Regions from separate parts of the Micromonospora sp. NPDC023737 genome, predicted to be linked through region 1. Evidence: riboswitches for the same ligand, from Rfam matches in the RefSeq annotation. Region 1 holds a riboswitch; the other holds the start of a gene.

Region 1 (5,929 bases):
ATGCGCACCCGAGCCTTCGGTGAGGAGCCGGAGCACACGCTGCTCTCCGCGGGGGCGGTGGCGCAGGCCTCGCTGGACGTGCTGATCTCCGAACTCACCGGGCAGGTCATCGACGTACGCCGGCCGCAGGGCGAGACGCCGCAGGCGGTGCCCGCCCAGGCGGTGCGGGCCGGGGCCGACGCCGGGGGCTGACGGCCCGCCTGCTCACCTTCGAAACGGCCGTGAACGGAGCGACATGCGTGGTGACCTGGTCCGTAAGCTGATCGCCCGGTGCCTGAGCATCGGGCTGGCCGTGCTGGCCTTCCTCGTCGCCGCGCTGACCGGCGACACCGGCTGGGGACTCGTGCTGGCGGTCGCCGCCCTCGGCGCGGCCGCGACGGAGCGGCGGATCCGCCCCGGCGCGGACACCGCCGCCGAGACGACGTTGATCGCCGCCGCCGTGCTGGTCGCGTACGCACGTCGGCTCGACGGAGGGTTCGACCCGGCGCTGGCGGCCACCGCGCTGGTCCTGCTCGGGCTGGTGCTGCTGGTCGAGCCGCTGCGGCAGGCCGGCGGCCTGGAGGTCCGCACCGAGAACCTGCCGGTACGCTCCTGGGTCCCACTGGTCGCCGCGCACCTCGGCGGCGCGCTGCTCGGCTTGATCGCCGTGGTGGCGCTGGCCGCCGCGGTGACCCTGCCGGCGCTGGTGGCGCTGGTCCTGGCCCTGTTGGTCGCGGCCGGTGCCGGCGCGGTCGGATCGGACCTGGCCCGGCGGCGGTTCCGGCCCCCCGCGTCGGGCGGCGCGGTACGCCGGGCCCTCCAGGCGCACAAGCCGGAGTTCGTCCTGTACTTCTCCGCCCCACCCGGCTCGGAGTACCAGGTCACCATGTGGCTGCCGTACCTGGAGCGGATCGGCCGACCGTTCCTGGTGGTGCTGCGCGAGCCGGAGTTCCTGGCCCCGATCGCCGCGGCCACCACCGCCCCGGTGGTCTACTGCCCCACCCTGCGGGCCCTGGACGAGGTGCTGGTGCCGAGCCTGAAGGCGGCGTTCTACGTCAACCACGGTGCCAAGAACAGCCACTTGATCCGGTTCACCCAGCTCACCCACGTCCAGTTGCACCACGGCGACAGCGACAAGGCGCCGAGCGCCAACCCGGTGTCCGCGATCTTCGACCGGATCTTCGTGGCGGGACAGGCCGCGATCGAGCGGTACGCACGAGTCGGCGTGGACATCCCGGCCGAGAAGTTCGTGGTGGTCGGCCGCCCGCAGGTCGAGTCGATCGAGGTACGCCCCGAAGGACTGCCTGCGGCCGCCCCGCGCACCGTTCTCTACACCCCGACCTGGACCGGTCACCACGCGGACGCCGACTACTGCTCACTGCCGGTGGCCGAGCCGCTGCTGCGCCGGCTGCTGGACCGGGGCGTGACGGTCATCCTGCGCGCCCACCCGTACACCATGCAGAACCCGGCGTCCGCCCGGCAGCTCGGCCGGCTGACCGAGTTGCTGGCCGCCGACCGGACCCAGACCGGACGGCAGCACCTCTGGGGCACGGCGGCCGGCCGGGATCTCAACCTGGTGGAGTGCGTGAACCGATCCGACGCGCTGATCTCCGACGTCTCCGGGGTGATCTCGGACTACCTCTACTCCGGCAAGCCGTTCGCGGTGACGGACATGGGCACCGACGGCGACTCGTTCACCGAGCGGTTCCCGCTGGCCGCCGCCGGTTACGTGCTGCGCCGGAACATGACCAACCTGGACGAGGTGCTGGACCAACTGCTCGACACCGACCCGCTGTCGGCGCGGCGTTGGGAGACCCGGCGGCGCTACCTCGGCGGCTTCCCGGCCGAGTCGTACGCGGAGGCGTTCCTGGAGGCCGCACGGCGGGAACTCGAGCCTGCCGGGAAGCCGCTGACCCCGCGGTCGCCGCAGGCCGACGCCGTCTCCACCACCGCCTGAGGCCGCTTCGGTTCCGGCTCAGCGATACGTCTCGACCAACGCCAGCACCGCCTCCGGGTCCTCGACGTGGGCGTTGTGGCCGAGCCCGGAAAGCGCGGCGACGGGCACCCCGTAGCGCCGGAGCTGCCCGTCGGTGACCAGCGGGTCGTGTTCGCCGCGCGCCAGCAGGACCGGCACGTCGGTGGCAGCCACCAGCGCCGCCAGGTCCGGTTCGCCGACCGCGAACGCACCCGGGTCCATGGCCAGTCGCCAGCGCCCGTCCACCTCACGCAGCCCGGCCGTCACCCTCGGATCGTCGGGAGCGACCAGACCGGCCAGCCCGGAGACCCGCAGGTAGCGCTGAGCGGCCTCGTCCCGGGTGGGGTACCAGGCGACCGGGCGGGCGGCCAGCTCGCGCGTCTTCGCCAGTTCGGCGTCGGACCAGACCGCCTTGATGCCGAGCCCGACGACAGCGGCGACGGGCAGCCCGGCGCCGCGCGCGGCGAGCGTCAGGCCGACCACGCCGCCGAGTGAGTGCCCCAGCACGATCAGGCGGTCACCGGGCGCGAGCGCCGCGACCACCTGCTCGGCCAATGCGGCGAAGGAGTACCTGGGCAGCGGCGGCGACGTGCCGTGACCGGCCAGATCCGGCGCCAGCCAGCGCCCTTCCCAGCGGCGCCGCAGCAGTGGCGCCCAGGGCAGCCACACCTCACTGGTCGCACCCATGCCGTGCAGCAGCAGGAGGGTGGGCCGGCCGGCCGTACGCGCGCCACCGTCGTTCATGGACGCAGTGTGCCACCGGCGGCGTCGGCACGGCGAGCGTGAACATCCGACAGCCGCCCTGAACGACAACGGGCGCCGGCCCCCTCGCGTCAGGGTGCCGGCGCCCGATGTGAGCGCGGTCGTCAGGCGGAGTAACCGCGGGTGGTCATCCAGTTGGCCAGGTCGATCGTGGTGATCCAGTACGACGGCACCGCCGGGTTCGCCGAGTCGGCGATCTTCACGGTACGGCCCTGGTCCCGGTAGCCGACGACGGCGATGTAGTGCCCGCCGCCGAAGGAGTGCCAGCCACCGTCGGTGTCGACGGCGTCGCCGACGATGTTCGCGACCACGCCGCGCCCGTCGGTGATGGCCCGGACGATGTCGGCCTGGAGCTGGTCCATCTGGGCGGGACGCGGCGCGCTCGGGAACATGGTGGTCTTGTACGGGTTGCCCTTGACCACCGCGTTCAACACCCGCGTGGTGTCCTCGGCGGAGTTGGTGCCCATCTCGGTGGTGCCGAGCTGCGCGGCCAGGTCGTCCTGGCTGCGTTCGATGCCGGTGGCGCTGAGCGCGTTCCGGGTGGCGGCCGGCCCGCAGTAGAAGTAGGTCGTCTGCGCCTGGTAGTCGTAGTCGAGGACCTTGCTCGCCGGCGGCTTGGGCGCTGCCGGCTTGCGGGTCAGGTCGGGGTTCGCGGCCTTCTTCGCCGCCGGCGCACTGGTCGTGGGCGAGCTGGTCGCCGGTGTGGTGAGCTGCTGGTCGTCGAGCGGGGCGATGCGGGCGTCGCTGCGCAGTTCGGCCGCCACCGCGGCGGAGCCGCGCTGTGCGGCGGGCGCGTCGTCGGCGCCGCTGAGCAGGGCGCCGGTGGTGGACGCCAGCACCACGGCTGCGGCGGACGCGGCGGCGATCTGGTAGGGGCGCTGGGTGGCCAGCCGACGGAGCTGACGCTTCAGGGTGTGCTTCACGGTTCCTCCACGGTTCGGGGGGTGAGCGACCGGCGGCCGGACCGGAGTCCGGGCAGGCGTCACCGCGCGGACCTGGTCCGCGGGCGGCTGGTGGATCGCTCAGGGAACGCCCGGTGGGTCGGGCGGAAAGACGCGGGTGCCGGAGTCAGCTCGTCGCTACGGGACGGGCGAGCACGGGCACCGTGGCGCCGTGGAGGGTCGGGGAGGACCGAGGGATGGGTTCGTGCACCACAGAGATGGAACTCCTTCCGGCACCGCCTACCGGGTTAGCTGACGGATTCGGGCGGGAAGATCGCCCTACCGCGGGCCGTGGCTCGCGGATTCACCCCGGACGTGCATGTGGGTCCCCGGCTCGTGGAATCACGATTAGGCGGGTCGGCGCGGCGTCGCCTCTTGCGATCGGTTACCGCACCGGACGCGCCGACACTACTGGTCGACAGAGGGCCTGCCAACCCTTCACCACCTGCTCAAACCCGTTTCGGCGAACAATTTTTCCGGGCGTTTGGCCGCTGACGTGACTCAATGGGACGAGCAGATCCGGCGGCACCTTGGGTACGCAACGGGACAGGCCGAGGGAGACCTTGCCAAAAGGCGGGGATGATTCGGGCCGACTGTTCCCGCTGACCGTTTCCCCATTCATGTGACCGGGCTCACGCAGATGCCGGGCAGAATTCGGCCCGGCATCCCGCTCAGCCCACCCTGGCCGGCTGCCAGCGGGTCACCACCTGGGCGGGGGCGGTGGAAGCGGGCCGAGTCGCCGGCAGCCGGCCCGGCCGGAGGCGGGCCGCCGCCGCGTACGCCTCGGTGGCCAGGGCACGGGCCGCCTCGGCGGCGAGTTCGGCGTCCCGCCAGGTACTGCGCTCCCGCTCCTGGGCCGTCCGGTAGCCGGCCAGCCGGCCGTCCCGGACCACCCGGGCCAGGTGCACCTCCTGCTCGACGGGGTGCAGACGGGGATCCCAGCCGTCGCGGTACCCGAAAACGTCGCCGAGTTGGCGCAGGGTGAGGTCGCCTCGCCAGTACGCCGCCGTGGCCGCCCGATGCAGATACCGCTCCCGGGCGGCGTACTCGGCCGGAGTGTGGGGAGTGCGGGGTGGCGGCAGAGCGCCGGCACCGCAGTACCGGCGGGCGGCGCTCTCGGCCTCGTCGTACGCCGCCCAGGCCCGGTCCAGGTCAGCCTGGGCGGCCAGCCACTCGTCCCGTCGACGGCGCGCGGTCTGCGCCGCACCGGCCGCGGCGACAGCCACCTCGTCGGCGTACCGCCGTAGGTCGGCAGCCTCGGCTGCGGCCAACTCCCGGTCGGCCGGCCCGGCCGAGGCGGACCGGCCGTCCTCCGGCCGGTCGCGCTCCGGACGGGCGACCAGCACCGTGAGCACGATCAGGGCCAGCACCAGCAGAGCCGACCAGATGGCGGCGGCCTGCGGCACCTCGACGAGAAACTGGTAAAGGACGGTCTTCTCCATGTCGGTACCTCACGGCGAGCAGACGCGATGCGGGAGAGCCGCACTCGGCACCCGGTGCGAGGCCTTGTCGGTCACGCCGGGCGCCGGGAGCGGGCGCGGAAGACGGGTTCGGCGAGCGCGGCGGCGGAACGCTCTCGCGTCGCCGGCGGCGTCAGGCGGCGGGGGGAGCTCGGGGAGAGCGGACAGCTGCCACCACGCCGCGAGGGAGCCACATCTCGCCCGCCTGGATGGTGACCGGGTCGGCAACCGGTGCGGCCGAGGCGAACACCTCGTGGGTAACACCGTGCGCGGCCGACGGGGCGACCCTTGAGCCTACGGATTCGACGGCGGTCCGGAGCGCGACGGCGAACTCCGCGGGCGCGTCGTCCGCGACGACGATGGCCAGGAAGCTGGATGTGCCGGCCGACGCGGTGGCACAGGCGCAGGCCCGCGATTCGGTGCACGCCACCGGGGGCTCGACCACGGCCCGGGTGTGCGGCGGGGCCCCCAGCGTCGAGAGCGACCCGAGGGTCAGCGCGCCGACGACCGCGAGGCTGGCCAGTAGCCGGGTAGCCCATCGCGCCACCCACCACAGAGGATCGGTGAGGGCGAACGAGGGCATGCGGCAACGCTACCCTCGTCGTCACCGGGTCGCAGCAAAGCCGGGCGTGTCGGACCGCCACGCCGGTCGCACCACCCACGGTGGACGCTTCGGCGGGAGCCCAGCTGGCTGATCGACTCGTGTTCGGGGAAGTCGGGCCGTCCCGGGCACGACGGCGCCCCGACTTCATCGACACCGAGTTGATCCAGGCGCGACCCCGCTCTCAGCGCGGGTCCACGTGCAGCTGCCG
Region 2 (5,929 bases), on a different contig from region 1:
ACGTGACTAACCTATCGCTCTCGGCGGCCGGGCGCAGCACGACGGGGCGCCGGATCGCGTGACCGTGCCCACCCCTCCCGTTTGGACGGACGCCGGGGGCTGGGGCCTACTCGATTCCGCCCGAGAACTTCCCGCTGCTGTCATCGGTGCCGGTGCCGCTCGTGCCGCTCGCGCCGGCCTCGGCCTGGCTGGCGCCCGTCGTGCCGTTGCCGGTCGTGCTGGCGGCCGTCGTACTGGCGCCCGTCGTGCCGGTGCCGGTCGTGTCGGTGTCGGTCGTGCTGGCGCCCGTCGCGCTGGCGTCCGTCGTGCTGCTGGGGGCGGGGTTGGCGTCCGTCGCGTCGGTGTCGGCCGAGTCGGAGGCCGCGGGCAGCTCGGTGAAGAGGGCGAGCAGGGCGCCCACCTCCTGGTCTGCCTCGGCCGGGTGCCGGAACCGGCCGGCCGGGTTGATCGTGTACTCGTTGCGACGACCCACCCGGGTGCGGCTGAGGTAACCGCCGGCCTCCAGGTCGGCGACGATCGCGTGGGCGGCCCGCTCGGTGACCCCCACCTCGTGGGCGACGTCCCGCAGTCTTGCGGTGGGGTTGCGGGCGATGGCCAGCAGCACGTGTCCGTGATTGGTAAGGAAAGTCCAATTCCGGGGGCTGCCGTACCCGCTTTCGGTCGTCGCCATGGCCGTCATCGTAGGGCCCGAGCCCGCCCATTCGTCCTCATCGATCCCCGGTGCATGGTCAACTCGGGTTCCTTGAAGTCGGGGCATCGTCACGTCCCGGACACGGCGACATCAAGCCGGACACCGCGGCATCAAGGAAGTCGAGTCGATCACCCGCCCGTGTCCCCTCTGACGGCGAGGCCCCCGGGCGGCTAGGCCCCCCGGGCGGCTAGCCCCCCGGACGGCGAGGCCCCCGGACGGCGAGGCCCCCGGACGGCGAGGCCCCCGGACGGCGGGCGCTCCAGTGGCGAGTGCTGGGTTGCGGCGGGACGGGCCAATCGAATGTCCGCGAATACCTGAAACGCAAATCACGTATATCTTGACGTGTCTTCGGGTGGGTGTGACCGTGGATCGGGAACCCGCGGCGGTGACTGTGGGTCATCAATTCGATCGCATAGAGAAGTCGAGGTGCGGGGATGAGCGGACCCGAAGCGCCGGTCCTGCGTCCGGAGCAGGCACTGGCCGAGCTGATCGCGGGCAACCACCGCTTCGTCACCGGTACCCCGAGGCACCCCAACCAGGACGCCGGCCACCGGGCCGCGCTCGCCGACGAGCAGCACCCGTTCGCGGTGATCGTCGGCTGCTCCGACTCGCGCCTCGCCGCTGAGATCATCTTCGACCGCGGGCTGGGCGACCTCTTCGTGGTTCGTACGGCCGGGCACACGACCGGGCCGGAGGTGCTGGGCAGCGTGGAGTATGCGGTCACCGTGCTGAACGCGCCGCTGGTCGTGGTGCTCGGGCACGACTCCTGCGGCGCAGTGCGGGCGGCCCGGGAGTCCCTAGCCACCGGCACGCCGCCGCCCGGCCATCTGGACGCGGTGGTGGACGCCGTGCTTCCCAGTCTCCGCCGCGCCGAGGCCGAGGGTGTCGACGATCTGCCCCGCATCATCGACATCCACATCGCGCAGACCGTCGAGGCCCTGCTCGACAACTCCGCCGTGCTGGCCGCCGAGGTCGCGGCCGGGCGGTGCGCCGTGGTCGGCATGTCGTACCGGCTGGCGGCCGGTGAGGTCCACCAGGTCGCCGGGGAGCTCCCCGCCGCTGCCGGTTCCAACCCGGCGTCGGCCGTGCCGCTGGGCTGACACCGCGCGTCGGCCGCACCGCCGGGCCGCCGAGACCGCATGTCGCCCGCGCCGCCGGGCCGATACCTCCCAGGCAGAGCGAGAAGGGCCGCCCCGCGAATGCGGGGCGGCCCTTCTCGGCGTTCCGGCCGGTCGCTACAGAAGCGACATGTGTACGTGGTCCGTGTGGTTGGACGGGCCGCTGTAGGACTTCCAACCTGTGGCCGGGAACCAGATCTGCCGGTTCCAGATCACGTAGTAGATGCCCAGCCGGTCGGCGTTGCGGATGAGGAACGCCGCCACGTTGTTGCCGTACATCCGGGTGTCGTCGTTGTGCCAGGGGGAGAAGCCGCTCTTCTGCAGTGACCAGTCGCAGGCCCGACCCTTCGGGTGCTCCCACGGGCCCCCCGGTCGGTAGCAGCCGACGAACCGGTTGAAGCCGGCCCGCTTGACCTCCTTGTACGCGTGCAGCGTGCGCGGCGTGACGCAGCCCGAGGTGGTCGGGTCGTTCTCGCTGCACGACTCCGGCTTCCAGTCGCCGTCGGCCGTACGGCCGGGGCCGATCCTGGCCACCGGGGAGGTGGCCGAGACGAGGCCGCCGGTGAATCCCTTACCGCCGACGAGAGCCAGCGCCTTCTCCGCCTCGCGCTTCTGCTTCGCCATGATGGCGGCCTGCTTCTGCTGCTCGCGGACCTCGGTGTCGATGGCCAGCTTGGCGAGCTCGGCGCGGTGCTTGACCTCGTTGATCCGGGCGAGCTTCTGCGAGTTGACCATGTTGAGCTCGTCGAGCCCCATCACCCGCTCCACGAAGGAGTCCGGGTCGTTGCTCGTCAACAGCATGCCGACCGCGCCCATCCGACCGGTGCGGTACGACTGGGCCGCGATCTGGCCGACCTGCGGCGCCAACGCGTCCAACTCGGCCTCGGCCTGCTTGACGTCCAGGCCCAGCTGCAGCTGGCGCTTCTTGGACTTATCCAGCTTGGCCTTGGCGGCGGAGTAGTTGCGGTTCGTCGTCTCGACGACGTCGGTGAGCAGTGGCGGGTCGTCGTCCTCGTGCCCGGACGGGGTGGCGGGCTTGGGCGCGGCGGACGCCGGGAGGGGCCCGGCGAGCACGGCCAGCGCGGCGAACACGGCCACCACGGGTGTCAACCAGCGGCGTAGGGGTGCCGTCACAGTGTTCCCTTCCGTCGACCGCCGACCGGGTTAGCTGACGGGTTCGGGGCGGAAGTGGCCCCTACCGCTGACGCGGATTCACCCCAGGTACCTGGGTTCCCGGTTCGCCGTACGGCGATTGGGCGGTGGTACCGCAGGCGCCGCTGCGCGCCTTCGGCGGTAACCGGCAGCGAGGTTACCTGAGAGTCGGCGCGGGGATCTACGCCCGGATGCCGGCTAAAAGCGTCATTTCGCCAAAGCGCTGGGTAGCGAGTGGCGTAGGTATCGCGCCGTCGAGCCCGGGCGGTCACGTTGAGGAGTGTCACCATGCGCTCTCCGTTCTCCTGTCCGGGTCGGGCCGGCCACCGGAGGCGGCGGGGGGTGGGTCCAGGGTCGGATCGGGCCGAGCGGCGCTCAACGCTTCCAGCACGTCGGTCCGGTCGAATCCGGGGCGGGCGGTCGGGTCGACCGGGGCGGGATCGTCGCCGGCCGGTGTGCTGACGGACCGTCCGGCCGTGGTGACGATCGCGGCCAGGCCGGTGGTGAGCGGAACGGCGGCGATCAGCCCGAGCGTCGCGACCGCGCTGCGGACGATCTCCTGGGCCAGGAACTCGCTGGTGAGAATCTGGCTCACCGGGCGCGAGTCGGCGGTGAGCAGGAGCAGCAGCGGCAGCGAGGCGCCCGCGTACGCGAGCACGATGGTGTTCACGGTGGACGCGATGTGCGCGCGGCCGACCCTGGTCGCGGCCCGGTAGAGCTGGAGCCGGGACAGCCCCGGGTTCGCGTGGGCCAACTCGGTGACCGTGGCCGCCTGGGTGACCGTGACGTCGTCGAGCACCCCGAGCGACCCGATGATGATCCCGGCCAGCAGCAGGCCGCGCAGGTCCACGTCGCCCTGGAACATCGACAGGGTGAGGGCGTCCTCGCTGCCGAATCCGGTGAGGTGGGTGGCGGCGGTGGCCAGGGCGCCGAGGACACCGGTGAGTACCAGACTGCCGAGGGTGCCGAGTACGGCGACCGAGGTCTGCGCGGTCACACCGTGCGTCAGGTAGAGCACCACGAACATGATCAGCGCGGCGCCGACCACGGCGACCAGCAGCGGCGGGTGCCCGGCGCCGATTCCGGGGAGTACGAAGGTGAGCAGGATGCCGAAGCTCGCGGCGAGACCCGCGAGCGCGGCCAGGCCCCGCCACCGGCCGAACGCGACGATCGCGGCGGCGAAGATCAGCGCGAGCCAGCCGAGCGGCTCGCCGCGCTGGTGCTCGGCGACGTTCCAGCTCGACGACGAGGGGTCGGCCGGATCGGTCAGCTCCACCACGACGACCTCGTCACCGGCCTCGACGGCGGGTGCGCCCGGGCCGTCCGGGATAGGCGCCTCGACTTGTTGACCGGCGGCCGGGCCGTTCTCCACGCGTACGGTCACGGTGCCGCAGCGCGTCGGCTGCGCACCGGGCATGTCCTCCGGCGTCTCGGCCGGGTTCGGGCAGGCTTCGCTCACCACCCGGGTGACGGTGCCGTGGTACCGGGCCGGGTCCCCGCCACCGTCGGCCTCCGGTGCGCCCCGCGGCCAGAGCAGCACGGCGGCGACCACGGTGGCGACGACGAGCGGCACCACGGTCACGAGGAGGACCCGTCGCACCCCCGGCGGGGCGGACGGCGTGGGACGAGTGTGGTCGGCGCCCATCACGAATCTCCCAACGACTCCGGGGCGGGGTACGTACCGGTGGCGCGATCGGTCAGCGGCGTGGGGCCGCCCCGCCAGGCAAGGTCCGGAGGGTCATCGTCGGAATGCTAACCAGGTGGTTCTCCGGCGCCCGTTCGCGCCCGGCGGTGTCACGCTGCGTGGCGGCGAAGGCACGTGTCACGCGGTGTTGGCGATGGCATCTGTCGCGGCGCGTGGCGGCGAAGGCACCCGCGTCGGCGACCGAACGGGCATGTTGGTGTCATGCCCGCACATCCGTCGCACCATCCTTCGGGCGCATCCATGCCGACCCACGGCAGCGGTGGGCACGACCGGCACGCCGGCCACGACCCGGCGATGTTCCGCAGGCGGTTCTGGTTCTGCCTGGTACTCACCGCGCCGGTCGTGGTCACGAGCCATATGGTCATGGACTGGTTCGGCTACCGGATCGAGGCGCCCGGACTCACCTGGGTCGGCCCGGTGCTCGGCTCGGTGGTGTTCTGGTGGGGCGGCTGGCCGTTCCTGGTCGGCGCCGTACGCGAGGTGCGCGACCGGGCGCCGGGCATGATGCTGTTGGTCGCCATGGCGATCACCGTCGCCTACGGCGCGTCGCTCGCCACCAGCCTGGGCGCCTTCGACCTGGACTTCTGGTGGGAGCTGGCGGCCCTGGTCACCATCATGCTGCTCGGGCACTGGCAGGAGATGCGGGCGATCGGGCAGGCACGTGGCGCGCTGGCGGCCCTCGCCGCGCTTCTGCCGGACCGGGCCGAACGGGTCGCGGAGGACGGCCGTACCGAGCCGGTGCCGGTGACCGACCTGCGGACCGGCGACGTGGTGCTGGTCCGGCCAGGTGGCCGGGTGCCGGCGGACGGACGGGTCGTGGACGGCGCGGCCGAACTGGACGAATCGATGATCACCGGCGAGTCCCGGCCGGTGCCCCGGTCCGTCGGCGACCGGGTGGTGGCGGGCACCGTGGCCGCCGACTCGGCGCTGCGGGTCCGGGTCGAGGCGGTCGGTGAGCAGACCACGCTCGCCGGCATCCAGCGCATGGTCGCCGAGGCGCAGCAGTCCAGCGGGCGGGCTCAGGTGCTGGCCGACCGGTTCGCGGCGGCGCTGTTCTACGTGGCGATGGCCACCGCCGTGGTCACGGTGCTGGTGTGGACGCTCATGGGCAGGGGCGACGAGGCAGTGGTGCGGGCCGTCACGGTGCTGGTCATCGCGTGCCCGCACGCGCTCGGCCTGGCGATCCCACTGGTGATCGCGCTCTCCACCGCGCTGGCCGCGAAGTCCGGGATCCTGGTCAAGGACCGGCTGGCGCTGGAACGG

What was found. Region 1 has a riboswitch for cyclic di-AMP ahead of AB0F98_RS00690 (C39 family peptidase). Riboswitches for the same ligand answer to the same signal wherever they lie in the genome.
Region 2: it holds a riboswitch for cyclic di-AMP, as region 1 does, so the genes downstream of both, AB0F98_RS25075 (hypothetical protein) here and AB0F98_RS00690 (C39 family peptidase) in region 1, are expected to answer to the same signal.

The regions. Positions count from the first base shown of each region.
Region 1 covers NZ_JBFAAL010000001.1:152,504-158,432, forward strand. The annotation lists gene AB0F98_RS00675 (bifunctional cytidylyltransferase/SDR family oxidoreductase) at 1-192, shown strand, start outside; gene AB0F98_RS00680 (CDP-glycerol glycerophosphotransferase family protein) at 236-1,936, shown strand; gene AB0F98_RS00685 (alpha/beta fold hydrolase) at 1,955-2,698, opposite strand; gene AB0F98_RS00690 (C39 family peptidase) at 2,821-3,639, opposite strand; cyclic di-AMP (ydaO/yuaA leader) riboswitch at 3,880-4,022, opposite strand; gene AB0F98_RS00695 (hypothetical protein) at 4,329-5,099, opposite strand; gene AB0F98_RS00700 (hypothetical protein) at 5,251-5,700, opposite strand; gene AB0F98_RS00705 (acyltransferase) at 5,903-5,929, opposite strand, start outside.
Region 2 covers NZ_JBFAAL010000014.1:113,192-119,120, reverse strand. The annotation lists partial or broken gene AB0F98_RS25085 (MarR family winged helix-turn-helix transcriptional regulator) at 374-679, opposite strand; gene AB0F98_RS25080 (carbonic anhydrase) at 1,126-1,791, shown strand; gene AB0F98_RS25075 (hypothetical protein) at 1,927-2,943, opposite strand; cyclic di-AMP (ydaO/yuaA leader) riboswitch at 2,948-3,078, opposite strand; gene AB0F98_RS25070 (YibE/F family protein) at 3,245-4,606, opposite strand; gene AB0F98_RS25065 (heavy metal translocating P-type ATPase) at 4,907-5,929, shown strand, end outside.